2 regions of the Anaerotruncus massiliensis (ex Togo et al. 2026) genome follow, and region 2 is predicted to be linked to the other one. Evidence: predicted binding sites of a transcription regulator. Region 2 holds the regulator's gene; the other holds the start of a gene.
What was found. Region 2 encodes HrcA, which represses chaperone genes, less so after heat shock. Its sites were predicted from a motif close to TGTTAGCACTCNNNNNNNNNGAGTGCTAACA; they were not measured.
Positions count from the first base shown of each region.

Region 1 (14,591 bases), on a different contig from region 2:
CCGCGGGACGGGACGCGGCGGCCAGCGCCTCCGTGGCCAGCGCGATGTGCCGCGGCGTCGTGCCGCAGCAGCCGCCCAGGATCTCCGCGCCCGCCTCATAGAGCGCGGCCAGCTTCTGCGCGAAGTACCCGGCGTTATCCTCAAACAGGACGCGCCCGTTGATCGACGAGGGATAGCCGGAATTCGGCATCGCGATCAGCGGCTTTCGGCGCGGGCCGAGATTGCGCAGGAGGTTCGCCATGTGGCTCGGGCCGCAGGCGCAGTTAAAACCGGCGGCGTCGACCAGCGGGCAGTTTTCCGCGGCCTCCAGCAGGACGCGGCAGTAGTGGCCGCGGCGCGAATAGCCGTCCTGGGACACCGCGAAGGAGACGAACACCGCGGCGCCGGGGACCCGATCCCGGATCAGCCCGAGCGCGGGCAGGACCTCGTCGAAGGAGGCGAGCGTCTCAAAGAGGAATTCCCGCGCGCCGAGCTCCAGAAACCGTTCCGCGACCGCCAGGTAGTCCCCGGGGGCGGTTTCCGCGTTGTTGCCGCCGATATCCGCGAAGACGCGCGCGCCGGTTTCTTTGGCCGCCTGTTCCGCGAGCGACCAGCCCGCCGCGATCACCCGGGAGAGCTGCTCCGGGTCGGGAAGGGAAACGGGGTTTGCGGCAAAGGTATTCGTTTTGACCGCGCGCGCCCCCGCCGCGAGATACTCCCGATGGATGCGCAGGACGGTGTCGGGCGAAGTGAGGTTGGCAAGCTCGCAGGGGGCTTCATCCCCCGTGAGGGAATAATAATAGGTGCCGAACGCGCCGTCAAAGAGCAGCGGCCGGGACGGATCAAGCGGCATGGACGTTCCAACTTTCCGTATCAGGATATGATTCCAGTAGATTGTAGCATATCCCGCCGGAAATTTCCAGTACCGGGTTGACATCTACTACAGCTTGTAGTATGATTTGGTTACTACAAGCTGTAGTAGCCAATCCGGGGGTGACCGTATGAACAGGCTTTCCGATTCCGAATTCACGATCATGCAGGAGATTTGGTCGCGCAGCGGCCCCGTTACGGCGGGCGGGCTGGTGGAGGCGTTCTCCGAACGCCGCTGCTGGAAAATCCAGACCGTCTCCACCTTCCTGACCCGCCTCGTCGACAAGGGGATGCTCACCTGCGAAAAACACGGCGGTCAGAACCTCTACCGCGTGGCGGTGAGCGAGGCCGACTACCGCGCCGGGGAGACGCGCGACTTCCTGCGGGAGGTGCACGGCGGCAGTGTGCAGAGCTTCTTTGCCGCGCTCGGCAGCCCCGGCTCCCTCTCCGGCGCGGAGATCGAGGAGCTGCGCCGCTGGCTCGACGGGGAGGGGACAAAATGACGGCGTTCTTTTTTTCCCGCGTCCTTCCCCTTTCGCTGACCGGCGCGGCGGTTTCGGCGCTCATCCTGGCCGTCTCCTTCCTCACCCGCCGGCAGTTCGGCTCCCGGTGGCGCTACTACATCTGGCTGGTCGCGCTCGCGCTCTTCTTCCTGCCCGTCACGCTGCCCTTCCCCGCCGGCGCCCTCTCCGGCGTATCGGAGGCGATCTCCCCCGCCGCTGCCGCGGTGCGCTTCGCGGCGGGGCCGCCCACGGCCGCCGCGGAAACCGCGGCGGCATCCGCGCCGCTTTCCTGGCGGGAACTGGCCGCGCTCGCGTGGGCGTGCGGCGCGGCCGCGCTGCTTTTGCAGCGCGCGTGGGCGGCCCTCCGGTTCCACCGCGCCCTGCGGCGGACGAGCCGCCCCGTCGCGGACCGTGAGACACTCGCTCTCTTCGCCGCGTGCAAGGAGGAGCTTCGCGTCCGCCGCGCCGTCCGTCTGGAGCGGTGCCCCCTCGCCGGCACGCCGATGCTCGTGGGGCTCCTGCGGCCCCGCGTCCTGCTCCCCGACGCGCCCGCAGACCCGGACGCGCTGCGCTTTATCCTGCTGCATGAACTGACCCATCTGAAGAGCGGGGACCTCTTCTATAAGCTCGCGGGGCTGGCGGCCTGCGTCGTCCACTGGTTCAATCCGTTCGCATGGCTCGCCCTGCACCGGATCAACGCGCTCTGCGAGCCCGCCTGCGACGAACGCCTCGCGCGGCCGATGGACGCGGACGAACGGCGCGGCTACGGCCGCGCGATCCTCGGCGCGATGGGGACTGTGCGCGCCGCCCCGCCTCTCTCCACCCCCTTCAGCCTGCACAAAGAGGATGTCAAAAGGAGGCTCACCCTCATGATGAACTGCAAGAAATCGACCCGGGTCCTGCTCGCGGCGGCCGTCTGTTCCGCCGCGCTGCTCGGGTTCGTGGGGATGTCGATCTCCACCTTTCTGATCGCGCCCGCCGAAGCCGCTTCCCCCTCCGAAAGCTCCCGCCTGCTGGCCCCCTCCCCCGAGCGGCTGGCGAAGGAGCTCGCCGGCGGCGTCGTCTTTGATTTCGAGTCGGGCGAGCTGCGCATCGCCATCCCGGACGAGCTCCCGGACGGCTGGGCGTGGTCCATCCACCCCGCGGGGCGGGCCGCGATGGGGGACGGCGCCATGAGCGTCCACTGGTTTGAGGCGGAGTCCGCCGCCAACGACTGGCGGCCCGGCGGGATCTATACCGCGCCGATCGGCGGGGAGCTGCTCTCCTATGACGTGGAGTTCGCGCTGCTCGACGGCGCGGGCCGGGAGCGCGCCGCCGGGAACCTCTCGTGGGACGCGGGCGAAGCCGCCTCCGCGCCCGCCGTCATCGGCGGCGCGGACGGTCCGACCTCGATCATCGTGGCCCCGCGGCTCACGCCGCCGCTTGCCGGGCTGACGGTGGCCGCGCCCTTCGACGAGGGCCTCGGGCACAAGGGCGTCGACTACCGGGCGGAGCCGGGCGAGGCCGTCTTTGCAGCGGCGGACGGGACCGTCTCCGAAGCCGGCTGGGAGGGCGTATACGGCTACCGGGTCGTCCTCGACCACGGGGACGGCTTCCAAACCCTCTACGCCCACTGCAGGGAGCTCGCCGTCGCGGTCGGGGACGCCGTCGCGGCGGGCCAGCGGATCGCCTCGGCCGGCTCGACCGGCAACGCCGCGGGCCCCTGCCTGCACTTTGAGGTCCGCCTGAACGGGGAGCCGGTGGAGCCTCCCGCCTTCTCCTTTGAAGAGGCGGAGGGGTCCGCGCCGCAGCCCGGCGCGGGGACGCCGAATCTGGTGAAGGACGAATCCTCCTCCACCCTCATCGAAGATTGAGCGGGAAGGGTTTGTATAGATTGCTCAGATGAATCCTGAACAAATTGTTAACTCTGGCAAAATCTATTGACTTTCCCGCAGGCACTGCATAAAATTAGTTAGACGGCTAATGATTAGCTGTCTAACTATTTTTTTGCTGTGTTTGCAACATGACAGGAGCAGATTCCAATGGATGAAATCGATCAGGTTATCCACATCGACTGGGAGCTTGTCTCCCTGCACAAGCAGTGCATGAACCGGCTGATGAGCGACCGGGGCGTCTATCCCGGACAGCCGCCGCTGCTCTTCACGCTCGGCAGGATGGGCGCGTGCAACCAGGCCGACCTGGCCAAGGCGCTGCACATCAGCCCAGCCACCATCGCCGTCTCCCTCAAGCGGATGGAAAAATCCGGATTCGTCAAGCGGGTGCCCGACCCGGGCGACCTGCGATCCAACCGCATCGAACTCACCGAAAGGGGCCGCAGGGCCGCGGCGAGCGCGGACCACGCCATCCGCAGGGTCAACCAGCAGATGTACCGGGACTTCACCCCCGAGGAATTTTCCCAGATCGTGCATTTTTACCAGCGGATGCAGCAAAATCTGATCAGGCTCAAACAGGAGCTCTACGGACAGGAGGAACCCACTTGCGCAAACTGATCTCTTACCTCGCGCCCTATAAAAAGTCGGTCATGATCGCCGTCGCGTTCATGCTGCTCGACGTCGTCTGCGAGGTCGTCCAGCCGACGCTCATGTCCGACATCGTCGGCCGGGGCATCCAGACGGGCAACATCCCCTTCATCCTCGGCGTCGGCGCGCTGATGATCCTCTTCGCGCTGCTCGCGATCGTCGCGGGCTTCGGCAACGCGCGCCATTCCGCCAGGGCGGGCGTCGGCTTTGCAGCCGGTCTGCGCCGCGGCCTTTTCGAGAAGGTGCAGACCTTCTCCTTCAAGAACATCGACGACTTCTCCACCGCCTCCCTCGCCACCCGTCTCACCAACGACGTAACGCTCCTTCAGAACGCGGGCATCATGAGCCTGCGCCTCATGATCCGCGCGCCGCTCATGTTCGTCTTCGCGATGATCATGGCGCTGCGGATGAACGCCCGGCTGGCGGTCGTGCTCGTCGTCATCATCCCCACCCTGCTACTCGCGCTCGGCTTCATCATCAAGACGGCCCTGCCCCTCTTCAACCAGATGCAGGCGCGCATGGACGCCCTCAACGGCAGCGTGCGGGAGAACCTCACCAACGTGCGCGTCGTCAAGTCGTTCGTGCAGCAGGACTATGAGAAGCGGAAGTTCAAATCCGCCAACGACGCCCTCACCGGCGCCTCCCTGCGCGCGATGAACGTCGTCATCTTCAACATGCCGGTTATGATGCTCGTCATGAACCTCGCCACCGTCTCGGTCATCTGGTTCGGCGGCGGGCAGGTCATCCGCGGGGAGCTTCAGGCCGCCGAGATGGTCGCCTTCATCAACTACATCTTCCAGATCCTCATGTCCCTCATGATGCTCTCGATGATGTTCGTCCTCTTCTCCCGCGCCTCCGCCTCCTACAAGCGCGTCATGGAGGTGCTGAACACCGAGGTCGACCTCACCGACGAGCAGGGCGCCGGCGAGCGCCCGATCCGCGGCGACGTCGCCTTCGAGCACGTCTCCTTCAAATACGACCCCGCCAACGGGGAAAACGTCCTGCGGGACATCACCCTCTCGGTCAAGGCCGGCCAGACGGTCGCCGTCATCGGCGGCACCGGCGCGGGCAAGAGCTCCCTCGTGCAGCTCATCCCCCGCCTCTACGACGCCACCGAGGGCCGCGTGCTGATCGACGGGCGCGACGTGCGGGAATACACCGTCGAATCGCTGCGCAGCCAGGTCGGCATGGTGCTCCAGAAGAACACCCTCTTCTCGGGCTCGATCCGCGACAACCTCAAATGGGGCGACGAGCACGCCTCCGACGAGGAGGTCGAGGCGGCGGCAAAGGCCGCCCAGGCCCACGATTTCATCATGGGCTTCCCGAACGGCTACGACACCTGGATCGAGCAGGGGGGCGTCAACGTCTCGGGCGGGCAGAAGCAGCGGCTGTGCATCGCGCGCGCCCTGCTCAAAAAGCCGCCCATCCTCATCCTCGACGACTCGACCAGCGCCGTCGACACCGCCACCGAGCGCCGCATCCGCGACGCCTTCGACGCCACGCTGAGCGGCACCACCAAATTCATCATCGCCCAGCGCATCTCGTCGGTGAAGGACGCGGACCAGATCGTCATCCTTTCGGACGGCGAGATCGCCGACGTGGGCACCCACGACGAGCTGCTCGCGCGCAGCGAGGAATACCAGGAGATCTACTATTCCCAGCAGGAAAAGGAGGCGGATGCGTAATGCCTCATCGTAAAGTCGTCGTCCAGCAGAAGCCGAAGAATTTCGGCGCGGCGGTCAAATTCGTGTGGGGATACCTGCGCCGCCGCAAATCGGCGCTCTTCCTCGCGGCGGTCATGGTGCTGCTCAACATCGGCGCTTCGCTGGCGGGCACCGCCATGCTCCAGCCGATCATCGACAACTTCCTCGAGCCGGTCGCGGAAATCCCGCTCGCGGCGCGGTTCACGGGGCTTTTCCAAGGGGTGATCACCCTTCTGTGCATCTACCTCGTCGCGGTTTGCGCGAGCTACCTGCAAACCCGCCTGATGCTCACCGTCACCCAGCGTTCGATCAACGACCTGCGGCGGGAGCTCTTCGACCACCTGCAGGACCTCTCGGTCCGCTACTACGACACCCACACCCACGGCGAGATGATGAGCCGCTTCTCCAACGACGTGGACACCCTCAATGACGCGCTCGCCAACTCGCTGACCTCCCTCTTTTCGAGCGTCATCACGCTCGCGGGCATCCTCGGGCTCATGCTCTCCAAGAGCATTCCGCTCACCATCCTGACGCTGCTCATGACCCCGCTGATGTTCTTCGTCGCGGGCAGGCTCATGAAGGTGAGCAGCAAATATTTTATCGCCCAGCAGGCCAACCTCGGCCGCGTCAACGGCTATGTCGAGGAGATCATCACCGGCCAGAAGGTCGTCAAGGTCTTCTGCCACGAGCAGGACGCGCTTGAGGAGTTCGACCAGCTCAACGGCGAGCTCCAGGAGGCGGCCACCACCGCCCAGAGCTATTCCGGCCTCATGATGCCCGTCATGATGAACATCTCCACCGTCAACTACGCGCTCGTCGCCGCCATCGGCGGCATCCTCTCGATCTTCGGCTTCATCAGCGTCGGCGGGCTGGTCGTTTTCCTCCAGCTCACCCGCCAGTTCAGCCGCCCGATCAACGAGGCGTCCAGCCAGTACAATGCGGTCATCACCGCCATCGCGGGCGCGGAACGCATCTATGAGGTCATGCGCGAGCCGGTCGAGGAACCCGACCCCGCCCACGCCGCCGACCTCGTCCGCGACGGGCACGCCTTCTACTGGCAGCGCTACCGCGACGACGGCGCCCCCGCCGAGCGCGTCCCCGTGCGCGGGGACGTCCGGTTCGAGGACGTGACCTTCGGCTACGCCCCCGAAAAGACGGTGCTCCGCCACATCTCCCTCTACGCGAAGCCCGGCCAGAAGATCGCCTTCGTCGGCTCCACCGGCGCGGGCAAGACAACCGTCACCAACCTGCTCACCCGCTTCTACGACATCGCGGAGGGCCGCATCACGATCGACGGCATCGACATCCGCCAGATCAAGAAGGACAGTCTGCGCCGGTCGCTCGCGATGGTGCTTCAGGACACCCACCTCTTCACCGGGACCGTGCGGGACAACATCCGCTACGGACGCCCCGACGCCACCGACGAGGAGGTCGAACAGGCCGCGCGGCTCGCGTCGGCGCACTCCTTCATCATGCGCCTGCCCCACGGCTACGACACGGTGATCGAGGGGGACGGCGCAAACCTCAGCCAGGGCCAGCGCCAGCTGCTCAACATTGCGCGCGCCGCCTGCGCCGACGCGCCCATCCTCATCCTCGACGAGGCGACCAGCTCGGTCGACACCCGCACCGAGCGCCACATCGAGCACGGCCTCGACCGGCTCATGGAGGGCCGCACCACCTTCGTCATCGCCCACCGCCTCTCGACCGTCCGCAACTCGAACGCCATCATGGTGCTCGAACAGGGCGAGATCATCGAGCGCGGCAGCCATGACGACCTGCTCGCCCTGCACGGCCGCTACTACCAGCTCTATACCGGCGTGGCGGAGCTCGACTAAGGGGGGATTTTGAAAAATCCCCCCTTAGAACCCCCAAAAATGTTTGTTTCAGGCGGGGCGCTCCGCCTCCCGGCAGCACGCCGCCCGTGACGCAAGATGCCCCCTCCGGCCTTACGGCCGGAGGGGGCTTTTCGTTTTAGATGAGCGGCTTATTGAAGAGGAAGAGGTCCGCGTAGCTGCCGTCCTTGAAGCGGTAGCCGTTTTTCGTCGTGCCGATGTGCTCGAACCCGAGGCGTTCATAGAGCTTGATCGCCGCCGTGTTGGTACAGACGACGGCGTTGAACTGGAGTCCCACGAATCCGCACGCCGGGCACATCTCCAGCGAATGGCGCACCAGCTTTTCCCCCACGCCGAGGCCCCGCGTCCCGGACGAAACGCCGTAGGACGCGTTTGCGATATGCCCGCAGCGCCCCGCGTTGTTGGGATGCAGGATGTAGAGCCCCAGCACCTTCCCGTCCGCTTCGGCGACCCCGGTGAAGGACTGCGCCGCGAAAAACTCCCGCGCCTCCTCCTCCGTAAAGGGCCTGTCCTGCGGAAAGCTGTTCCCCTCCTCGACGATCCCGTTCCAGATGGCGGTCATCGCCGGGAGATCGGCGTCGGTGAACTTCCTCACGGTCACTTGCATTGTCAAAACCCCTTTCAGACGGGGGAATTATACACCTTTTTCAGAGGACATGCAACTGTTTTAAGGATTCCACGCAGTCCGCGTAGCCCTGCCGGTAGAGGTATTCCGCCTCCGCGCTTTCCGCGTCGGCAAGAGCCGCCAGCAGGTCATGGACGAAAAAATGGTCGTTGGGATGGACGTTTTGCAGGCAGGCCGCCTCGCAGTCGTCCAGCCGCCCGCGCAAAAGGCGGCTCTCCCCGCTCTCCCGGAATCGCTGGTGCGCCCGCTCGTACATCGCGCCCAGATATTCCTCAAATTCTTCCGACAGCATGGCGCAACCCCTCCTGATATGGTATAATTATGATAATTATCGATTATACTACAATCATTTACCTCTAAGTAGATTTTCCGCTCTAATTATATTCTACTATAAGGTAAATGTCAAGGGGAAATTTTTATGTTTCAGCCGATAGAAATGGGAGCCCGGATTTATGCGCTGCGCTGTGCCCGCGGAATAAGCCAGAAACAGCTGGGGGACGCCGTCGGCCTCTCGCACAAGGCAATCAGCACCCTCGAAAGCGGGGCCCGCTCCACCACGCTGGAAAAGCTCGTGCGCCTTTCCGAGTTTTTTAACGTCTCGGCAGATTATTTATTGGGATTGGCAAACGACCCAACCCGCCACTACCTCGACGATTGAAGGAGGACTCATGCTGGACAAAAAAGTTTTTGGCGAACGTGTCAGGCTTTTGCGCTCCGGACGATCCGCCGCGCAGGATGAGCTGGCAAAGTTGCTGGGCGTTACGCGGACGCAGATCAGCGACATTGAAAACGGCAAAACCACCACCTCATTGGAACGACTGGTGCTGCTCTCCGACTACTTCGGGGTGTCCACCGACTACCTGCTGGGCCTGACGGAGAACCCCGAACGGGCGCGGTAGCCCCGCCTCTCGGGTCGCGCCCGCTAAGAGGCGCGCGGCCGGCCTGATAAAAGTTTTCGGGGCCCGGGGGGCTTTTTCAAAAGCCCCCCCCGAAAAAGAAAAACCCGCCTTGCGGCGGGTTTTCTCTTTTTAGGCGGCCCTTCTGATAACCAACTCCCCGTCTTCGAGAACTGCCTCGAGCCGGGTGCCGGGGGCAAGGTCCTCAGCAATGATCATGCGGGCGAGGAGCGTTTCGAGCTTGTGCTGGAGGAACCGCTTGAGGGGGCGCGCCCCGTAGACGGGGTCGTAGCCCTGGTCGACGATATACTCCTTCGCCTCGGGCGAGAGGGCCAGGGTGAGCTGCTTGTCGGCGAGGCGCTTTTGCAGGTCGGCCATGAGCAGGTCGACAATCTGCGCGATCTCGGATTTTTGCAGCGGCTTATAGAAGACGATCTCGTCGAGGCGGTTGAGGAACTCGGGGCGGAACTGCTGCTTGAGCAGCCCGTCCACCGCCTTGCGGGCCTCCTCGGTGATCCGGCCGTCTTCGTCGATCCCCTCGAGGATGTAGGGTGAGCCGAGGTTGGAGGTCAGGATGATGATCGTATTTTTAAAGTCCACGGTGCGGCCCTGGCTGTCGGTGATGCGGCCGTCGTCGAGCACCTGGAGCAGGATGTTGAAGACGTCGGGATGGGCCTTTTCGATCTCGTCGAAGAGGACGACCGAGTAGGGCTTGCGGCGCACCGCCTCGGTGAGCTGGCCGCCCTCCTCGTAGCCGACGTATCCCGGAGGCGCGCCGATCAGGCGGCTGACCGAGAATTTCTCCATGTATTCGCTCATATCGATGCGCACGATGTTGCGCTCATCGTCGAAGAGCGCCTGCGCGAGCGCCTTGGCGAGCTCGGTCTTGCCGACGCCCGTCGGGCCGAGGAAGAGGAAGGAGCCGATCGGGCGGCCCTGGTCCTGGATGCCCGCGCGGGAGCGTAAAATCGCCTCGCTGACGGTGGTGACCGCCTCGTCCTGGCCGATGACCCGCTCATGCAGGATGCTCTCCATATGGAGCAGCTTCTGCCGCTCCCCCTCCATCAGCCGCGCCACAGGGATACCCGTCCAGCGGCCGACGATCCGCGCGATTTCCTCCTCGGTGACGCGGTCGCGCAGGAGGGTGGAGTCCTTCTCCGCCGCGCCCGCGAGCTTTTCCTCCTCCTCCAGTTCCTTCTGGAGGGCGGGGAGCTTGCCGTATTTGAGCTCGGCGGCGCGGTTGAGGTCGTATTCCCGTTCGGCCTTCTCGATGTCCGCGTTCACCTGCTCGAGCTCCTCGCGCAGCCTCTGCACCTTGGTGATCGCATTCTTTTCGTTCTCCCAGCGGGCCTTCATCGCCTTGAACCGCTCGCGCATTTCCGCGAGTTCCCGCTGGATCTCCTGCAAATGCTCCCTGGAAATCTGGTCGGTCTCCTTTTTGAGCGCCGCCTCCTCGATCTCATGCTGCATGATCTTGCGGGAGAGGTCGTCGAGCTCGGACGGCATCGAGTCCATCTCGGTGCGGATCATCGCGCACGCCTCGTCCACAAGGTCGATCGCCTTGTCGGGCAGGAAGCGGTCGGTGATGTATCGGTTGGAGAGGACCGCCGCCGCGATGAGCGCCTGGTCCTGGATTTTGACGCCGTGAAACACCTCATAGCGCTCCTTGAGCCCGCGCAGGATCGAGATCGTGTCCTCGACGGTCGGCTCGTTCACCAGCACCGGCTGGAACCGGCGTTCGAGCGCGGCGTCCTTTTCGATGTACTGGCGGTACTCGTTGAGGGTGGTCGCGCCGATGCAGTGCAGTTCGCCGCGCGCGAGCATCGGCTTTAAGAGGTTGCCCGCGTCCATCGAGCCCTCCGTCTTGCCCGCGCCCACGATGGTGTGCAGCTCGTCGATGAAGAGGATGATCCTGCCCTCGCTCTTCTTGATCTCCTGCAATACCGCCTTGAGGCGCTCCTCAAATTCGCCGCGGAATTTCGCGCCCGCGATCAGCGCGCCCATGTCGAGCGAAAAGATCGTGCGGTCCTTGAGGTTTTCGGGCACGTCCCCGCGCACGATGCGCAGCGCGAGCCCCTCGGCGATGGCCGTCTTGCCGACGCCCGGCTCGCCGATGAGGACGGGGTTGTTCTTGGTCTTGCGCGAGAGGATGCGGATGACGTTGCGGATTTCGTTGTCGCGGCCGATGACCGGGTCGAGCTTCTGGCTGCGCGCCTGCTCGACGAGGTCGGTGCCGTACTTTTTCAGCGCGTCATAGGTGTCCTCCGGGGTGTCGGAGGTGACGCGGGTGTTGCCGCGCACGCTCACCAGCGCCGAGAGGAAGCCGTCCTTCGTCAGGCGGAAGCGTGAAAGGAGCTGCCCCAGCGCGCCGTTCGGGTTTTCGAGCAGCGCGAGCATGACGTGCTCGACCGAGACGTATTCGTCCTTCATCCGGTCGGCGAGCTTTTCCGCCTGGACCAGCGCGCGGTCGACCTCCTGCGAGACGTAGATTTTGCCCTGCTCGCGGCCGGGCCCGGAGACGCGCGGCAACCGCTCGACCTCGGCGCGCACGTCGGAGAGCAGCGCGGCAGGGTCGATCTCCATCTTTTTGAGCATCTGGCCGATGAGGCCGTCCTCCTGCGCGATCAGCGCGTAGAGCAGATGCTGCTGTTCGATCTGCATGTTCTGGTATTCGGTCGCGAGGTCCTGCGCGCTTTGCAGCGCCTCGAGCGACTTCTGGGTGAATTTCTGAGCGTTCATAGACACCCTCCTCCTTTATGTGAAAGCTGTTTGATACGGCGTTTTAGCACTCTATTATCTCGAGTGCTAACTCTATAGTACCCCAAACCGCAGGGGAAATCAAGTACAAATTGTAAACATTTTTCCTGTGAATTGTGCCTGGTTTTTTCCCATTTCCCGGCGAATTTGAACGGTTTCTGAACTTTGCCCCCCGGCGGTTGACGGGGGCCGGATTTGGGGATATCATAGGATTACACCAAAATTTTCATCTGTAAGAAGGGATTTCATATGAAGCGTTCCGTTCTCGCCTGCGCGCTCGCGCTGGCCTGCGCGCTCTCCCTCGCGGCCCCCGCGCTCGCCGCGGAAAAAGCCCCCTCCCTCGCGGGCGACTCCAAGACGACCGCCGTCGCCAAGGTCTATGAATATGACCCCCACCGCTACCTCGCGAACGGCAATTCGGTCTACGGAAACACGCTGACCGTCGCCGCGGACGAGCGGGTCTACGACGACTCGGGCAAGCTGTGGCGGGTCACCGATTCCTCCGCCTTCTACGACTCCTCCGCCTTCCGCTGCTCGGTCAAGACGACCGCCAACGCGATGAACGCGCGGTCGATCCGCCAGTCGGACGAGCCGATCGTCGGGGCGGGCGCCTGCTTTGTCGTGACCCTCTCGAAGGACGGGATGTACGACAACACCGGCATCGGCTTCGCGGTGACCTATACCGCCGTCAAGGACACCGCCCTGCCCGTTTCCCCGCTCGGCGCGAACACCGGCACGGCCTCCGAGCTGACGGTCAAAAGCGGCGCGAAGATCGTCATCGACTACACGCTGCGCATCACCGAGGACACCCTCTTCCCCTCCTCCTACCTGAAAACCAGCCCCGACTGGTACGGCGACCTCTTCTATTTCAAGGACGTCGAGCACCCGATCGGCGCGGAGGACATCGTCCTCACCCCGACCCAGGAGGGAGACAGCGACTACACCTGGGAGGACGAGGACATCATCGTCGCCGAGCTCTCCGGCTCGGACATCCTCTACGCGCCCAAGCTTTCGACCCGCCGCGCCGACACCGGCCGCAACCACACGGCCCCCCTTGGGGAGATGTATACCCGCTTCTTCCGCAGCAACCCCGACGCAAAGGGCGGCACGCTCACCCTTGTGAACCCCTACCTTACCTTCGACGGCGAGGAGACGGTCCCCCACAGGCAGATCCACATCTATGAGGCGACCGAAGCCGGCGACCTCAAGGACGTGACCAGCCGCTTCAAGTACACCACCGATTCCGACGGGCGCGGGGCGTTCTCGGCAAAGGTCCGGACGCTCGGCAACTATATCATTACCGCCGGGGCTCTCTGAAAGCAATAAGCAAGGCCCGGATTTCATGCGAAATCCGGGCCTTTTTACCACCGTGCATATCACTTCGTTTTTACCTGGAGGGACTGCGCCATCTTCTTGAGGGCGGCGCGGTCGGCCTGATCGTCGGCAGTGATAAAGATGTGCATCATGTTGCCGCCCTTCAGCGTCGTGAGCGTCTCCACGCGATTGCCGGAGGCGGACCAGACGACCGACTTTCCGAGGATGGCGCCCTTGCTCTGCGTACCGTAGGGCTTCCCGTCCGTCGAAGGGTGGAAGCCCAGATAGATGCCCATCGACGGGGCCGATGTGCCCAGCGGGGTCACTTTATCGATGTAGTAGACCAAAAAATCTACGCCGAACTGCTCGATCACCACATAATCCTTGTCGAGGCTGATCTGGTATCCCGCGGCATCCAGCGTCTCCCTGCGGGCATCGGTGTTCAGCATCCGTTCCCCCGGCTTCAGCGTGGCAATCACCCGGTCGCAGAGCGCACGGCATTGATCGGGGAAGCGGTAGGCCTCGGGCGTGACCAGAAAAGAGAGCATAATGAGTCCGTTGTCGGCGGTCCGCACCACCACGGCACTGACGAGGATCGCTTCACCCTGTGGGTCTGTCGCGGGGATTTTGAGCTTTGCCGCCGAAAAACCGGGCTCCGAGCAGGCCAGCTCATAACCGAACTCCGCGTCCTCCCAGTTGGATGAAAAGATGATTTCCAGATCCTTTACAAAATCGCCGGTGGAATAGCAGAACATCTCCTGCGCATACACAACCAACTCCGCGCCGCCGATATTTTCCGACATCAGCCGGGTCTCGCGCGCAGAGGAGGACATGGGTCCCATGATATCGGGCTGCATCGCCGCGTCCTCGGTTCCGGCCGGCATCCGGATGGTCAGCCGGCCGTCGAGCACAGAATAGGGCTCCTTCCGCAGTGCGCGGTTAAAGAGGGAATCGGCTTCCTGCGCCGACACGGCCTGCCCGGGCAGAAGCAGGAAGAGCGCCAGCAAAACGGAGAAAAACTTTTTGAACATCAGAACCCCTCCCAACTGATCGGCGTTGTGTCTTTACTGTCAATATATCAGATTCACGCGGGAAAAGATAGCGCAAGACTGCACAAAATAATGGCGTAAACGTATGGGTCCCGGGGAGGCGTGAGAACTAAAACATCCGCCGGTTTAGCCGGCGGATGTTTTTTCTTTATGCTTTACGCCTTGCCGACCGAGCCGAAGAGCTCCATCTTCTCCTTGACGGTCGCCTTGATCGCGTCGCAGCCGGGCGCGAGCAGCTTGCGGGGGTCGAAGCCCTTGCCCTGCCGGTCCTTGCCCTCTTCGATATACCCGCGGGTCGCGGCGGCGAAGGAGAGCTGGCACTCGGTGTTGACGTTGATCTTGCTGACGCCCAGCGAGATCGCCTTTTTGATCATGTCGGCCGGGATGCCCGTGCCGCCGTGAAGGACGAGCGGCATCGACGGGTTCAGCTTCTGGATTTCGCTGAGCACCTCGAAGTTGAGGCCCTTCCAGTTTTCAGGATACTGGCCGTGGATGTTGCCGATGCCCGCCGCCAGCATCGTCA
Region 1 is NZ_JAPJQF010000007.1:10,978-25,568, forward strand. It holds partial or broken gene RCI06_RS03980 (homocysteine S-methyltransferase family protein) at 1-832, opposite strand, end outside; gene RCI06_RS03985 (BlaI/MecI/CopY family transcriptional regulator) at 981-1,352, shown strand; gene RCI06_RS03990 (M23/M56 family metallopeptidase) at 1,349-3,205, shown strand; gene RCI06_RS03995 (MarR family winged helix-turn-helix transcriptional regulator) at 3,374-3,841, shown strand; gene RCI06_RS04000 (ABC transporter ATP-binding protein) at 3,874-5,556, shown strand; gene RCI06_RS04005 (ABC transporter ATP-binding protein) at 5,556-7,409, shown strand; gene RCI06_RS04010 (GNAT family N-acetyltransferase) at 7,546-8,034, opposite strand; gene RCI06_RS04015 (hypothetical protein) at 8,075-8,344, opposite strand; gene RCI06_RS04020 (helix-turn-helix domain-containing protein) at 8,471-8,710, shown strand; gene RCI06_RS04025 (helix-turn-helix domain-containing protein) at 8,721-8,951, shown strand; gene clpB (ATP-dependent chaperone ClpB) at 9,081-11,687, opposite strand; gene RCI06_RS04035 (hypothetical protein) at 11,955-13,022, shown strand; gene RCI06_RS04040 (hypothetical protein) at 13,082-14,050, opposite strand; gene fba (class II fructose-1,6-bisphosphate aldolase) at 14,224-14,591, opposite strand, start outside.
Region 1: the regulator HrcA is predicted to act here: its motif matches at 11,729-11,759, upstream of clpB (ATP-dependent chaperone ClpB).

Region 2 (14,591 bases):
CGACGATGCCCACCGCGTAGAGCAGCAGTCCCACCAGCAGTTTGGACATGGATTTTACCGTGATATTGATGTTGTCAGCCTCCCTCTCCCCGGACGTTCTGATACGCGCGGGAGGTTCAGATCTTTTTCTTCTTCCTGTAGATCAGGATGCCGACGGCGACCACCAGCACGACGTTCAGCAGCATCTGCAGCGGCAGCGGGATGAACATCGATCCCACCGTCAGGATGAGCAGCGCGGAGATGACGCCGAAGGCGCCCAGGTCGGGGCGCTTGAGCATGAAGTTGGTGAACATGATCGCGAAGATCGAGGCGGGCACGTATTTGAATGCGTCCTTGACCGACGCGGGCAGCGCGCCGAGCAGCAGGGTCCCGCCGATCGCGCCGAGGGTGACGAAGATCAGGTTGGTGACGATCGAGCCCGCAATGCCGATCGTCGCCATGAGCTCGCCCTCCTTGGTGCCCGGCTTCACGCCGGTGACCTCCTGCGCGACCATCGCGCAGGGCAGGCGCATGTTGCTGATGTTGCCGCTCAAAAAGGCCATGTAGCTGCCCGCCGCGCCGAGCACGCCGTAGTAGGAGATCGGCTCGACCACCATCCAGGCGAACCCGGAGGAGACGACGAGCGTAAAGATGATCGCGATCTCGGCGGGGGTGGGCACGACGCCGTACACCAGCCAGAGGGTGAACGCGGGCACGAACGCCAGCACGAACCCGATGATCAGCGTGATGCTCCCGATGCGGATGGAGGGCTTTCCGAACTCCCTTGTGAACTGTTCGTCCGACATGCCCTTGAAATTCGATTCAGTCACTGCACTTTTCATCTCCTCAACCTCCAATCAGCCAGGCGCAGACCGGCGCGCAGACGATGCCCACGATCATGGCGATGCCCATGTGGTACTCCCGCAGCCAGGGCAGCTTTTTCACCGTCCTGGAGAGCCCCACCATGCAGAGCGACGCGCTCACGCAGGCGACAATCATCGGCAGCCCGGTCAGGCAGTTTTCCATCGTCATGTAGGACATGATGCCCAGCATGCTGGCCGTGCTGATCAGGGTCATGAGGTTTTTGTCGTATTTTTCGACCTTGACCTGCACCTTGTTCATCTGCGGGATAAAGACCAGCACGACGATCCAGGCCACCGAGAAGAGGCTCATCCCCCACAGGGCGGCGGCGTAGGCGCGGATGCCGAAGTCGGCGGCGCCCAGCGCGCTGCCCACGGCCTGCGCGCCGAGGCCGGCGTTGATCATTTCGCCCGCGGCGGCGCCCATGACGGAAAGCCGCATCCACGAAACGGGCGACCCGACGGCGGACATGAGTCCCACCATCATGATGAAGACCGCGACGGACGGCCCGATGGCCGAGATCATCCCGGCGCGGAAGGCCTTGACGCAGTCGCTCTTGGAGATTCCCATCTTGACGGCGGTGGCGAACGCCCGGCGGGTATACAGAACCGCCTGGCAGAGCACCAGCAGCACCAGCGGGAAGCAGGATAGCCACATGATCGGGCTGTTTGCTATCGACAGATAATCGCTCATTTTTACCGCTCCTCAATTCTTTTGATCCGAAAAACACCTCTGGCGGCCGCTTTTTCTGTGGCCGGCCGCCGGTTCCACCGCCCCCTTACTGATTGCCGAACAACAAAATCAAACCGTCCCCCGTTATCGGTACAGACTATAGTTTGTTTTTGCTTTAACGTATTAAATCATAGCGAATTTAAAGCGATTTGTCAAGAGCCCGCCGCGTTTTTCCGGAAAATTCATTCCCCGCCTTGACTTTTGCGCCCGGGGTTCCTATAATGGACATCAACAGCCCCCAGGGGCAGCCGAACAACAAAGCCGGACAGGAATTCTCCGCATGGGCCGAGCGGCCGATGCGTATTCCGTTTGGGCTTTTTTTGTTTTCCCGCCGGTGCACAACGCAAACAGAAAGAAGGATTCTCATGCTGGTACTGAAAAACTGCCGCCTGATCCCGGCGCTTACCGAAGGATACGACCTGCCCGCCGCCGACCTCGTCCTCGACGGGGAGCTCATCGCGGACATCCGCCCGGCGGGCGGGAGCTACGAGGACGCGCCCGTCCTCGACATGGCGGGCAAAACCGTTCTGCCCGGCCTCTTCGACCTGCACACCCACCTGCACTCCCTCTCGGGCAACCTGATGGAGAACCAGCTCAAGGATTTCGGCACCTCCTGCTTCGACACCTGCGAATACGCCAATACCTATCTGAAGCTCGGCTACACCACCGTGCGCGACATGGGCAGCAACAGCCGCTGCGCCATCGCCGTGCGCAACGCGGTGCAGAAGGGCCAGATCACCGGCCCGCGCATCTACAGCGCGGGGCTGATGATCTCCCCCAAGGACGCGGGCAACGACGCCTTCAGCCTCATGTACAACGAGGCGGACGGGCGCGAGGCGGTCATCGGCGCGGTGCGCGAGGAGATCGCGCACGGGTGCGACTTCGTCAAATACATGGTGTCGGGCGCCTTCCTCAACGAGGGCAGCGTGCCGGGCAACCTGATCACGACGGAGGAGGAGCTGCGCACGGTGGTCGACACCGCGGCGGCCCGCGACAAATACGTGGCCGTCCACTGCCACGGCACCGAGGGCATCAAAATGAGCATCCGCGTGGGCGTGCACACGATTGAGCACGCCACCCTCATCGACGAGGAGGGCGTCGACATGCTCGTCGGCTCGAAGGACACCTTCCTCGTCCCGACGATCGGCATCTTCCAGTTCCTCATCGACCTGAGCAAGGCCGACTCGAACGACTGGCGTGCCCTCAAGGCCAAGACCTACCTCCCCCTGCTCCAGCAGAGCCTGCGGACCGCCTACAAGGCGGGGCTCAAGTTCGGCTGGGGCACCGACCTGGACATGGGCTCCTACGTGGAGAACCCCGCGCAGGAATTTCTGGTCCGCCGCGACCTGATCGGCATCTCCAACATCGACCTGCTGCGCCAGGCCACGATCAACAGCGCGGAGATCGCCGGCGCGGCTGACATGACCGGCTCGGTCAAGATCGGCAAATACGCCGACCTCGTGGTGATCGACGGCAACCCGGACGAGGACATCTCCGTCATGGGCAAGCCCCGCGCGCACGTCTTCAAGGGCGGCGTCCACGTCGGCTGAGGAGTTCCCCGGGAACGGCAAAAAAGGGCCCCGGTGCTTACGCACCGGGGCCCTTTCATCACGTTATTTCCGCGCCGGGCTCACGCCGCGGCAATCGCCGGCGTTTTCGCGCCGAGCATCCCCATCAGCAGGTCCACACAGGCGGTCAGCGAAAAGACAAAATCCACGCCGTAGGAGGGGGCGAGCTGGGAGTACTGCTCGTGCAGCTCGTTGATCTGCTCGTAGAGCGCGGTGCTGTGGTCGATTTCCGCCGCGTTGGAGATGAGGTCGACCGCGTGCAGCATGCTGCGGCGTCGGTAGCCGTAGAACTGCATGAGGACTTCATATTTGAAGTGGCCGGCCTTGCTGCCGTCGAACGATTCGGAATGGGCGTAGCAGAAGAAGTCGGACATGAAGTGGCAGAGGATGCCCAGCTGCTTGCTGTATTCCTCCACCGACATGTTGTCGCCTTCCTTTGACAGGTGTTCCGCGCGCGCCATCACAAGGTCGTAAATGTCCTTTTTAAAATGCGAGAGCTTGAGCAGGCTCGGCGCAATATCGGGCAGGACGTTCCACCTCACAAAGCTCCCCTTGTCGAGCTCCACGCCGAGATTTTCAGTGAAGTAGGTATAGAGGTACCTGCCCATCGTGATGTGCGAAAATAGGTTCATTGGAAACACCGCTTTCTGATTATTGGGCCCGGGGGCCCTTTATCTGCAAGGCGTCAAGGCGCGCCGCGCTGCGGGTTTGGTCCTGGCGGCGACCCGCGCCACCGTTCGGGCAGCATCGCCCGGAAGGAGCGCGCGAAGCCGTAATGGCCGCGCCGGTAACAGACGCGCAGCGCAACCCAGGCCGTCGCGAAGTAGAGCAGCAGGTTCACATGGGAGAGCGCGACGACGACCGTGTCGTAGTGGGCGATCCACCCGGCCTGCTTGTCGGCCGCGAAAATCTGCTGCAATACCAGGAACTGGTTGAGGAACACCATGACCGCCAGCGCCCCGAACGAGGCGAACATCCCGCGGCTGCGGTGCCGCGCCGCCGCGATGAGCGCCATCACGAGCACGGGGATCTGGTAACGCTCGTGCATACGGGTCGTGAACATGAAGACGGTCTGCATGAAGAGGAACCCCATCAGCCAGACGCTCTTTTCGGTGGCCGTGAACCACACGGCCACAAGCAGCGCCAGAGCCGCGGCCAAAAGCAGGGTCGAAAGGTGGTCCGCCTGGATCAGACCGAGGATTTTCGTGCTGAAATGCTTGTAATTGAGCCCCGCCGACGAATAGAAGTTGAAGGCGTTGAGGCTGGCCCCCTGGTACTGGCCGAAGCCGCCGAAGTAGATCTCCAGCGGCAGCGCCCAGCCCGAACGCGCCATGAAGGGCAGGAAGACCGCGAGCACCGTGCCCGCTCCCGCCGCCACGGTCTGGAAAATCCGTCTGGGCGGATAGGAGGTGAGCAGCGCGACCGCGTAGACGGGCGCGAAGTAAAGGGACTGGAACTTCATCAGGCAGGCCAGCGCCATGACGGCGCCCGACCAGACGGGCCTTCCCTCCTCGAGCAGCAGGAAGGCGAGCACCACCAAAAAGATCATGATGCTGTCCGTCTGCCCCCAGTAGGAGGAGTTGAGGATCCCGGCGGGATTGACTGCCCAGATCGCGGCGCCGGCCAGCCCCACGAGCTGCCCCTCCCGCCGCAGCACGCGGTAGAGGAGCGGGATGCACGCGAGGTCGAACAGCACCTGCCACCCCTTGAGGGCGAGCATCATATAGGGGTCGAAGGCGCGCACCGCGCCGATCCCGAGCAGCTTCCCCGTCAGGAAGAGGGGGAAGAGAAAAAGGGGCGGATAGTCAAGGTTCCCTATATTGTTATAAGCGCCGAAGAAGTCGTTTGCCACTCCGGTCGACCAGTCCACATAGAAGCTCAGGTCGAAATAGTGCACGGTGATATAGGCGACCATCAGCCGCACCAGCGCGGCGAACGCCACCAGCACGGTCAAAAACCAGCGAATCTGCCCGGGTGAGGGACAAAAGGAAGCGCCCAGTCTTTTTTCATCCATCAGTTTACTTCCATTGCAATCAAAATTTTATCATATCGCGCCAAAACTGTCTGTTGAAGGTGTGAAAATTTTGTAAACTTTCCACATTTCCGTCGTTTTGTATAAATTTTCTACGAAAAATAGCCGTCAATTAGGAAGTTTTGCTCATCCCCTGCGGACAGTTCCTTGCGTTCCACCCGCGAAAAATATCCGTTTTCCCGCAACAGCTGTGCGAACGTCCCGGCGGATTTCCCGTCCGGGGCCGTGCAGGAGATGGTCAGCACCCGTCCGCCCGCGTCGCAGTCGAAATCCAAAATCGTCGCGCCCGCGTCCTCCGCCGCGTCTAGCAGCGCGGAAAACTGGGAGAGGTGCCGGCGCGGGGAGACCTCCATGTTGGTCACGACCCCCGCCATCGAATTGATATACTTCATGAGCAGCTCGGATTTCACCGGATCGCTCAGAATCTGCGAAAGCCGCCCCTCCTCGCCGGGCGTTGCGATCGCCGCGACGAGGCTGCTGCGCATGAGCTCCCCGCGCATATCCGCCGCGCGGGAGGCGAGCAGCATCCCCGCGGCCACGACGGCGGCCAGCGCCGCGAAAGCCACCGCCGCGGCCGCGGCGCGGCTCCGCCCGCCGTCCAGCATGCGGGACAGCCTGTGCGCGACCTTCTCCTTACTCAGCATACGTCTCCCCCGCCACTCCGAGATATTCCTCCAGCGAGACGCCGCGTTCAGTGATCTCCCGCGCCGCGCGCTTTCCAACATACCGGAAATGCCACGGCTCGTAGGTGATCCCGGTGATCTCCGTCTTGTCCTCCGGGTAACGCAGGATGAACCCGTACTCGGGCGCGTGCGCCGCGAGCCATTTGGCGGCCTGCGTTTCGGCAAAGCCGTGGTTGAGCATCTGGTAACCGGGGGTCACGATGTCGGCCGCCAGCCCCGTCTCATGCTCGCTCGTGCCGGGAGGGGCGATCCACTGGGAGGTCACCTCGACCGCCTCCTCCTCGCTCAGGCCCAGCGAGATATACTCCTGCACCTTGTTGTTGAAATTCTGCCGCTGGCGCTCGGTCCCCCGGTAGGCGGAGACGACCATCAGGTCGACCCCCTGCGCGGCCGCGTCGTAGAGCATCCACAGCATCGAGCCCGCCGCATCCGCATCCATCTGGTAAGCTCCGCTCACCGGATAGAGTTCGGGCGTGTAGTCGTCCGGGACGGGGTTTTCCGCGTTCACAAGCAGCAGGTTCTCCAATTCGCCCGCCTCTTCGCGGGGGAGCATCGTGGGTTCCGGCATGGCGCCCTCCTCTTCCGGAGCGGATGAAACGCTCTCTTCCGGCGCGGGAGCGCGCGCGGTGCAGCCGCTCAAAATCAGCAGCGCCGCCAGTAAAAGCGCCGTCCCGGCTTTCCATAATCGTTTCATTCTATGCCTCCCATGCCTGTTCGTATGTTCCGGCGCCGTCCCGCGGCGGGCACCCGTTCCCCGCCCGAACTCAACGTTTGGACGGGGCGCAGGAAGAATTGTTCTAGATATCTCCGCCCGCGTCTTTCGCACACCTCACGGAGCGCGCCTGTGGCGGTTGTCCGCGCCGCGCCTGAGCCCAACATTTTGAAGGGGTCCGGGGGAACCTTTTTCAAAGGTTGCAGGCCCGTGCCCCGGCTGCGTCTCACGGGGCGCGCCTGCGGCGGTTGTCCGCGCCGCGCCTGAATCCAACGTTTTGAAGGGGTCCAGGGGGAAACTTTTCCAAAAGTTGCAGGCCCGTTCCCCGGCTACGTCTCACGGGGGGCGCCTGCGGCGGTTGTCCGCGCCGCGCCTGAGCCCAACGTTTTGAAGGGGTCCAGGGGAAACTTTTTCAAAAGTTTCCCCTGGTAGTATCTGCCGCGTCCGTCTCAAATATCCCCCGCCTCATAAAGGATGGCGGTGATGGCGGAAAGGGGCGCGGTCTCGCAGCGCAGGATGCGGCTGCCGAGCGAAAGGGTGAGCAGGCCGTTCCCGGCGGCGAAAGCCGCCTCGGAGGGCTCGAAGCCGCCCTCGCTTCCGACCATAATCGAAACCTCCCCGCCGAGCCGGCGGGAGAGCGCGCTTTTCAGGCTTTCGTCGGCATTCTCATAAAAAAAGATGCCCAGCGGCGATTCCTTCATACGCGCGACCGCCTCCTCGAAGCCGACAAGCGGTTCGACGGGCGGCACCCGGCCGCGGCCGCACTGCTTGGCGGCCTCGAGCGCGATGCGGTTGAGGCGTTCGAGCTTCTTTTTCATCGATTTTTCGTCGGGGCGGGAGACGCACCGGCGGGTCAGCACGGGCACGATCCGCCCGACGCCGAGCTCGACCGCCTTCTGCACGATCATTTCGAGCTTATCCCCCTTGGGCAGCGCCTGATAGAGGGTGATCTCCACCCCCGGCTCCCCGGCGGAGGGGGCGACCGCCTCCACCCGCAGGTCCACCCGCCCGGGATCGACCGTCTCGACGACGCACTGGTAGTCGTGCCCGGCGCTGTCGCAGACGGTGAGCGGCTCGCCGGGCTTCATACGCAGGGAGAGCGCGATGTGGCGCGCGTCCTCGCCGGTGATGACAGCGGACCGCCCATCCACCTCGCCGGTAAAAAACCGGGGCATCCCGCTACCCCCTCACGGCGGCCAGCGCGACCCAGCCGCCCGATTCGCGCCGGTCGGCGAGGCGGTAGCCCGCCCCCTCGAGGGCGGACACGACGTCCGCCTCCCGCGTGTCGATGATACCCGACGCGATGAACACGCCGCCCGGCTCGAGGAACCGCCCGAGGTCGGGGATGAGGCGCAGGATGATGTCCGCGACGATGTTCGCGGTCACGACCGCGAACCGCCCGTCCACCCTGTCCGCGAGGTCGCCTGCCAAAAAGGCCGCCCGGTCCCCGACGCCGTTGGCGGCGGCGTTTTCCTTCGCGACCCGCACGGCCACCTCGTCGATGTCCACGCCGACGGCCGAATCCGCGCCGAGCAGCAGCGCCGCCACGGCGAGGATGCCGCTGCCGGTGCCGACGTCAAGCAGCTTCACGCCGGGCGCCGCGTATTTTTCGAGCAGCTGCATGCACAACCGCGTCGTATCGTGGGTGCCGGTGCCGAACGCCATGCCGGGGTCCATCGTGAGCACGACCTCGCCGGGCGCCGGCGCGTAGTCCTCCCACGAGGGGCAGACGACCAGCCGCTCCCCCACCCTGGTGGGGAAGTAATATTTCTTCCAGGCAGTGGCCCAGTCCTCCTCGTCTACCTTGTCCGTCTCGACCGAGAAGGGCACCCCCTCCGCCTCCAGCCGCTCCCGCAGGTAGGAGACCGCCTCGAGCGGGCTCTCGCCGGGGGAGATGTAGAGGTGGATGACCGCGTGGGTACGGTCGCGCTCCAGAAGCTCCTGCTCGATCAGGTCGACGTGCGCGATCTGCGGGGCGAGCTCCTCGATGTCGCTGTAGTCCTCGATATAGATGCCGTAGGGCACCACCATGTTGGCGACCGCCTCGGCGGTTTCGATGCGCTCGACGGGCACCTTCAGTTTCACTTCGCTGTACTGCATGCCGCTCCTCCTTGTCCTAGTACGCTAATATTTAATTATACAACAAAACCGCCCCCATAGAAAGGGCGGTTTTGTAAACAATTCTTATTTCATCGCATCCTTGAGCTTGTCAAAAAAGCTCTTCCGCTTTTCATAGTTGCGGTCGCTCGACAGGTCCTCGAACTTTTTGAGTGCGTCCTTCTGCTTGGCGTTCAGGTTGCGCGGGACCTCGATGTTGACCTTGACGTACTGGTCGCCGCGCCCGCGCCCGTTCACGTAGGGGATGCCCTTGTTGCGCAGGCGGAAGACGGTGCCCGACTGGGTGCCCTCGGGAACGTTGTACTTGACCTTGCCGTCGATGGTGGGCACGACGATTTCGTCCCCGAGCACCGCCTGGGTGAAGGTGATCGGGATGTCGCACCACACGTCGAAGCCGTCGCGCTCGAAGAGGGTGTCCGGGCGCAGCGTGACCATGATGTTCACGTCGCCGGACGGCCCGCCGTTGAGCCCCTCGTCGCCCTGCCCGCGCAGCACGAAGGTCTGCCCGTCGTCGATGCCGGCGGGGACGGAGACCTCCAGCGTGCGGGTGTGGCGCACGCGGCCCATGCCGCGGCAGTCGCCGCACGGCTCCTTGACGATCTTGCCCTTGCCCGAGCACTTGGTGCAGGTGCGGGTGGTCTGGATGACGCCGATGGGGGTGCGCTGCTGGACCTTCACCTGACCGGTGCCGCCGCACTCGGGGCAGGTCTCGGGGGAGGTGCCCTTTTTGGCGCCGGAGCCGCCGCAGGTCTCGCATTTTTCAAGCCGCTGGACCGTGATCTGCTGCTTGCAGCCCTTGGCCGCCTCCATGAAGGAGAGGCCGACCGTCACGTTAATGTCGTTGCCGCGGATCGGGGCGTTGGGGTTGCGCGGCCGGGAGGAGCCGCCGCCGAATCCGCCAAATCCGCCGCCGAAGAAGCTCTCGAAGATGTCCCCGACGTCGAAGCCGCCGAAGCCCCCTCCGAAGCCGCCCGCCCCGGCGCCCGCGCCGTAGCTCGGGTCGACGCCCGCGTGGCCGAACTGGTCGTACCGCTGGCGCTTGGTGGAGTCGCTGAGCACCTCGTAGGCCTCGTTGACCTCCTTGAATTTGGCCTCGGCGGTCTTGTCCCCCGGGTTCATATCGGGATGGTACTGTTTGGCGAGCTTGCGGTACGCCTTTTTGAGGTCGTCCGCGGAGGCGTCCTTCGAGACGCCCAGTACGTCATAATAATCCCGTTTATCAGCCAATTGCCCTCACCTCTGCTTTCCGCTCCCATGTCACCGGAACGGCTGTTTCACGCGGCAAGGCGAGAGGCCCCGCCCCCCGCCTTGCCGCAGACTTTTTCCATTGTATTATTTTTTGTCGTCCTCGTCAACCTCGCGGTAGTCGGCGTCGACATAGTCCCCGCCGCCGGCGGAGGCGCCGCCGTCATCCTGCTGCGCGCCCGCCTCGGGGCCGGCGCTCTGCTGCGCCTGCTGGTACATCTTGGAGGACATCTCGTAGAAATCCTTCTGCAAGTCCTCCTGCTTCTGCTTGATGTCGTCGACGTTCGTGCCCTTGAGCGCCTCTTTGAGGGCGTCGATCTTCTGCTGGACGCGGCTCTTCTCGTCGGCGGACACCTTGTCGCCCAGGTCGGTCAGCGCCTTTTCGGACTGGTAGACCATCTGGTCGGCGGCGTTGCGCACGTCGATCTCCTCGCGGCGCTTCTTGTCCTCCTCGGCGAACTGCTCCGCCTCTTTGACCGCCTTGTCGATGTCGTCCTTGGACATGTTGGTCGACGCGGTGATCGTGACGTTCTGCTCCTTGCCGGTGCCGAGGTCCTTCGCGGTGACGTGGACGATGCCGTTCGCGTCGATGTCGAAGGTGACCTCGATCTGCGGCACGCCGCGCGGCGCGGCCGGGATGCCGTCGAGCCGGAACATGCCCAGCGTCTTGTTGTCGCGGGCCATCTCGCGCTCGCCCTGGAGCACATGGACCTCGACCGAGGTCTGGCCGTCGGCGGCGGTGGAGAAGATCTGGCTCTTCTTGGTCGGGATGGTGGTGTTGCGCTCGATGATCTTGGTGCAGACCCCGCCGAGCGTCTCAATGCCGAGGGAGAGCGGGGTGACGTCGAGGAGCAGGAGCCCCTTCACGTCGCCGCCGAGCACGCCGCCCTGGATGGCCGCGCCGACCGCGACGCACTCGTCCGGGTTGATGCCCTTGAAGGGATCCTTGCCGCAGAACGCCTTGACCGCGTCCTGCACGGCGGGGATGCGGGTGGAACCGCCGACGAGCAGCACCTTGTCGAGGTCGGAGACCTTGAGGCCCGAGTCGGCCATCGCCTTGCGCACCGGCTCCATCGTCTTTTCGACGAGGTCGGCGGTCATCTCGTTGAACTTCGCGCGGGTCAGCGTGACGTCGAGGTGCTTCGGCCCGGTCGCGTCGGCGGTGATGAAGGGCAGGTTGATGTTCGCCTGCGTCATGCCGGAAAGCTCGATCTTCGCCTTCTCGGCGGCCTCTTTCAGGCGCTGCATGGCCATCTTGTCGCCGCGCAGGTCGATGCCGGAGTCCTTCTTGAACTCGTCCGCCAGGTAGTTGATGATCCGCTCGTCGAAGTCGTCGCCGCCCAGGCGGGTGTTGCCGTTGGTGGCGAGGACCTCCTGGACGCCGTCGCCCATCTCGATGATCGAGACGTCGAAGGTGCCGCCGCCGAGATCGTAGACCATGACCTTCTGGTCCTGCTCCTTATCGATGCCGTAGGCCAGCGCGGCCGCCGTCGGCTCGTTGATGATCCGCTTGACGTCGAGGCCGGCGATGCGTCCGGCGTCCTTGGTGGCCTGGCGCTGCGCGTCGGAGAAGTAGGCGGGCACGGTGATGACCGCCTCGGTGACCTTTTCGCCGAGGTAGGCTTCCGCGTCGTCGCGCAGCTTCTGCAGGACCATCGCGGAAATCTCCTGCGGGGTGTAGTTCTTGCTGTCGATCGTGACCTTGTAGCTGGAACCCATATGCCGCTTGATCGAGGAGATCGTGCGGTCGGGGTTGGTGATCGCCTGGCGCTTGGCCACCTGACCCACCATGCGCTCGCCCGTCTTGGAGAACGCGACGACCGACGGGGTCGTGCGCGCGCCTTCCGCGTTGGCGATGACGACGGGTTCGCCGCCCTCCATGACCGCCACGCAGCTATTTGTCGTACCTAAGTCGATACCGATGATTTTTCCCATGATAAAAGCCCTCCAGATCTATTAAACTTAATTTTTACGAAAGGGATATCGTTTCGCGGCTCTCCCGCGGAATCGTCTGAACCTGATTTGCGCCGTCAGTTGGCGACCTTGACCATCGCGTGCCGGATGATCCGGTCCCCGAGCTTGTAACCCTTCTGGAACACCTCGACGATGACGCCCGCCTCGGCGTCCTCGTCCTCCACGTGCATGACCGCGTTGTGGAAGTCGGGGCTGAAGACGTCGCCCGCCGCGCCGAACTCCTCGACGCCGAGCTTGGCGAAAACGTCCTTAAAGTTTTGCAGAATCATCTCGACGCCCTTTTTGAATTCGGCGTCGGTGCAGGGCGCCGCGAGCGCCCGCTCGATCGTGTCCACGACCGGCAAAAACTGCGCGACCGCGGCGGCGGTGGCCTGCGGGTAGATCGCTTCCTTCTCCCGGACGCTCCGCTTGCGGAAGTTGTCGTATTCCGCCATCGTGCGAAGCAGCTTGTCGTTCAGGGAATCGACCTGCTCCCTGAGGAGTTCGGCCTCGCTCTTTTCGGAAGCGGTCTGTTCCGCCTCCTGCGCGGAGGCCTCCTCCCGCTCCTGCGGCTCCGCCTGCGGGGCCGTGTCCTTCGTCTCTTCTGCCAAATCTGCTCACAACCTATCTCTGTTATTGTTATTCCTGCTCAAACGTCTCCGCAAGGAGCTTTCCCAGCGTTTTGGAGAAATACTCGATGTGCGGGATGATCTTCGCGTAATCCATGCGCACCGGCCCGATCACGCCGATCGCGCCCGAATTCTGCTCGCCGATCTTGTAGCGCGTGACGACCACCGAGGTGTCCGCCAGCTCGCTCTGGGGGTTCTCCTTGCCGATCGTGATAAAGACCGCGTCGCTTTTGGAGGCGAGCACCCCGAGGAGCTGTTCACGGTTGTTCATCGTCAGCAGCAGGTCGCGGGCGATGTCGGAGAACTCCTTGTAGCCCAGCAGGTTGACGCTGCCGGAGGTGTAAAACTGCCCCTCGTTGATCTCGCGGCAGAGCTCGTACACGGTGGCGAGCACCGGGACGAAGAGGGTGGAGTAGTCGCCGAGGGTCACGGCGATCGAGTTGATGTACCACTGGGAGATGTCCGAAACCGATTTGCCGACCAGGCGGCCGTTACAGAACTGGTTGAGGAATTCGACGATCTCGGTGGTCAGCCCGAAGTCGACGCGGCAGACCTTGTTTTTGATGACACCGTTGGTCGCGATGACCAGCACGACGACGGTCCGCGCGCCCGCAGGGACGATCTCGACCCGCTTGACCTGCACCGTCTTGGGGGTGATGGTGGTCGAGACGGTCGCGCACTTGGTGTAGTCGGCGAGGGCCTCGGCCGCGTCCTCCAGGAGCCTGTCGGGATCGGGGTCGCGCACGTTGAAAAGCGCGTCGATCTCGCGCTGCTCCTCCTCCGAGAGGGGCTGGCAGTGCATGAGCTGGTCGACGTAGATGCGGTAGCCCAGATGGGAGGGCACCCGCCCCGCCGAGGTGTGGGGCTGTTCGAGCAGCCCCATGTCGAAGAGCGCCGCCATATCGTTGCGGATGGTGGCGGAGGACACCTGGAAGTCAAGCTTCCGGGCGACCGTCTTGGATCCGACGGGCTCCCCCGTCTCGATATAGGTTTCGACGATGGCCGTCAGGACCTTCAGTTTTCGAATGTCGAGCTTCACCGTTCCCACCTCACATTCCCGTTCCCGGCGAAGGGCTCTTTAGCACTCATTATTTACGAGTGCCAACAACTATAATGTACCACACTTTTCTGCAAAGTCAAGGGAATTCACGAAATGTTTACAGAATTTCTAGCACTCTATATATGAGAATGCTAATTATGTAAATTATGTACAAACTTTAAAAAATTCATTGTACATATTGACATTGCTTCCATTTTGTAGTTTAATAGGGACAGAGAGAGAATCAACCATTTCACAACCGACAACATAAGGAGGTTTTATCATGATCATCAAAGACGTTATGCTTCACTCCGCGGAGGACCTCCGCCAGTTCATGTATCTTGCCATGCAGTCGTCCGAGGACATCGGCGTGCACACCACCGACGGCAAGATCGCGGACGCGAAATCGATCCTCGGCCTGATGGCGCTCGACTACAACAAGCCCGTCAAGGTCGTCACCGAGGACAGCCACTTCATCAAGCAGATCGAAAAGTGGGCGGTCTAAGGTATCCCCGCCTCACGGACGAGGGCCGGCGGCCCTCCCCGCGTACCCCCGCCCGATCAATGCATCCCGCAATAAAGCGGCCGCCTTTGGCGGCCGCTATTTGTTTGCCGCCGAGTGGCGGAGCTTGTCGGTAGTCGACCGACAGCGACCCCTTAGGTTTACCGCTCATCGAGCGGCGCAGTTTGTCGGTGGTCGCTCGGCGAGCGGCGGAGCTACCGGGTCCCGCCCCGGCGGGCGGCCCTATTTCTTGGCCGCCCAAGAAATAGGGGAAAGAAACCGCAGGGGGCTTGGGCGGCCTGCCCGGGCTGCGCCCGGAGCGCGCTACGCGCGACGGCCGCTCGCGGGCGCTCCGCCCCGCGGCCCCGGCTTGAGTCCGCTTCGCGGACCCGGCCCTGCGGGCCGGATTCTCTATCAGGATGGCCTGCGGCCAAATCCCTGCGACCCCAGCGCCGCCTCCGGTTGGCCTTCGGCCAAAGTCGGCGGCGCCAGGTTCACGGATGAGCGGACGGGTGTACAGCATCCCGCCCGCCGCCGC
Region 2 is NZ_JAPJQF010000052.1:265-14,855, reverse strand. It holds gene RCI06_RS12125 (YitT family protein) at 1-49, opposite strand, end outside; gene RCI06_RS12120 (hypothetical protein) at 117-821, opposite strand; gene RCI06_RS12115 (DUF5058 family protein) at 826-1,533, opposite strand; gene RCI06_RS12110 (amidohydrolase family protein) at 1,938-3,122, shown strand; gene RCI06_RS12105 (zinc dependent phospholipase C family protein) at 3,203-3,772, opposite strand; gene RCI06_RS12100 (glycosyltransferase 87 family protein) at 3,826-5,154, opposite strand; gene RCI06_RS12095 (hypothetical protein) at 5,265-5,816, opposite strand; gene RCI06_RS12090 (M15 family metallopeptidase) at 5,806-6,549, opposite strand; gene RCI06_RS12085 (16S rRNA (uracil(1498)-N(3))-methyltransferase) at 7,017-7,742, opposite strand; gene prmA (50S ribosomal protein L11 methyltransferase) at 7,747-8,667, opposite strand; gene dnaJ (molecular chaperone DnaJ) at 8,752-9,912, opposite strand; gene dnaK (molecular chaperone DnaK) at 10,018-11,865, opposite strand; gene grpE (nucleotide exchange factor GrpE) at 11,961-12,494, opposite strand; gene hrcA (heat-inducible transcriptional repressor HrcA) at 12,523-13,551, opposite strand; gene RCI06_RS12055 (HPr family phosphocarrier protein) at 13,835-14,056, shown strand.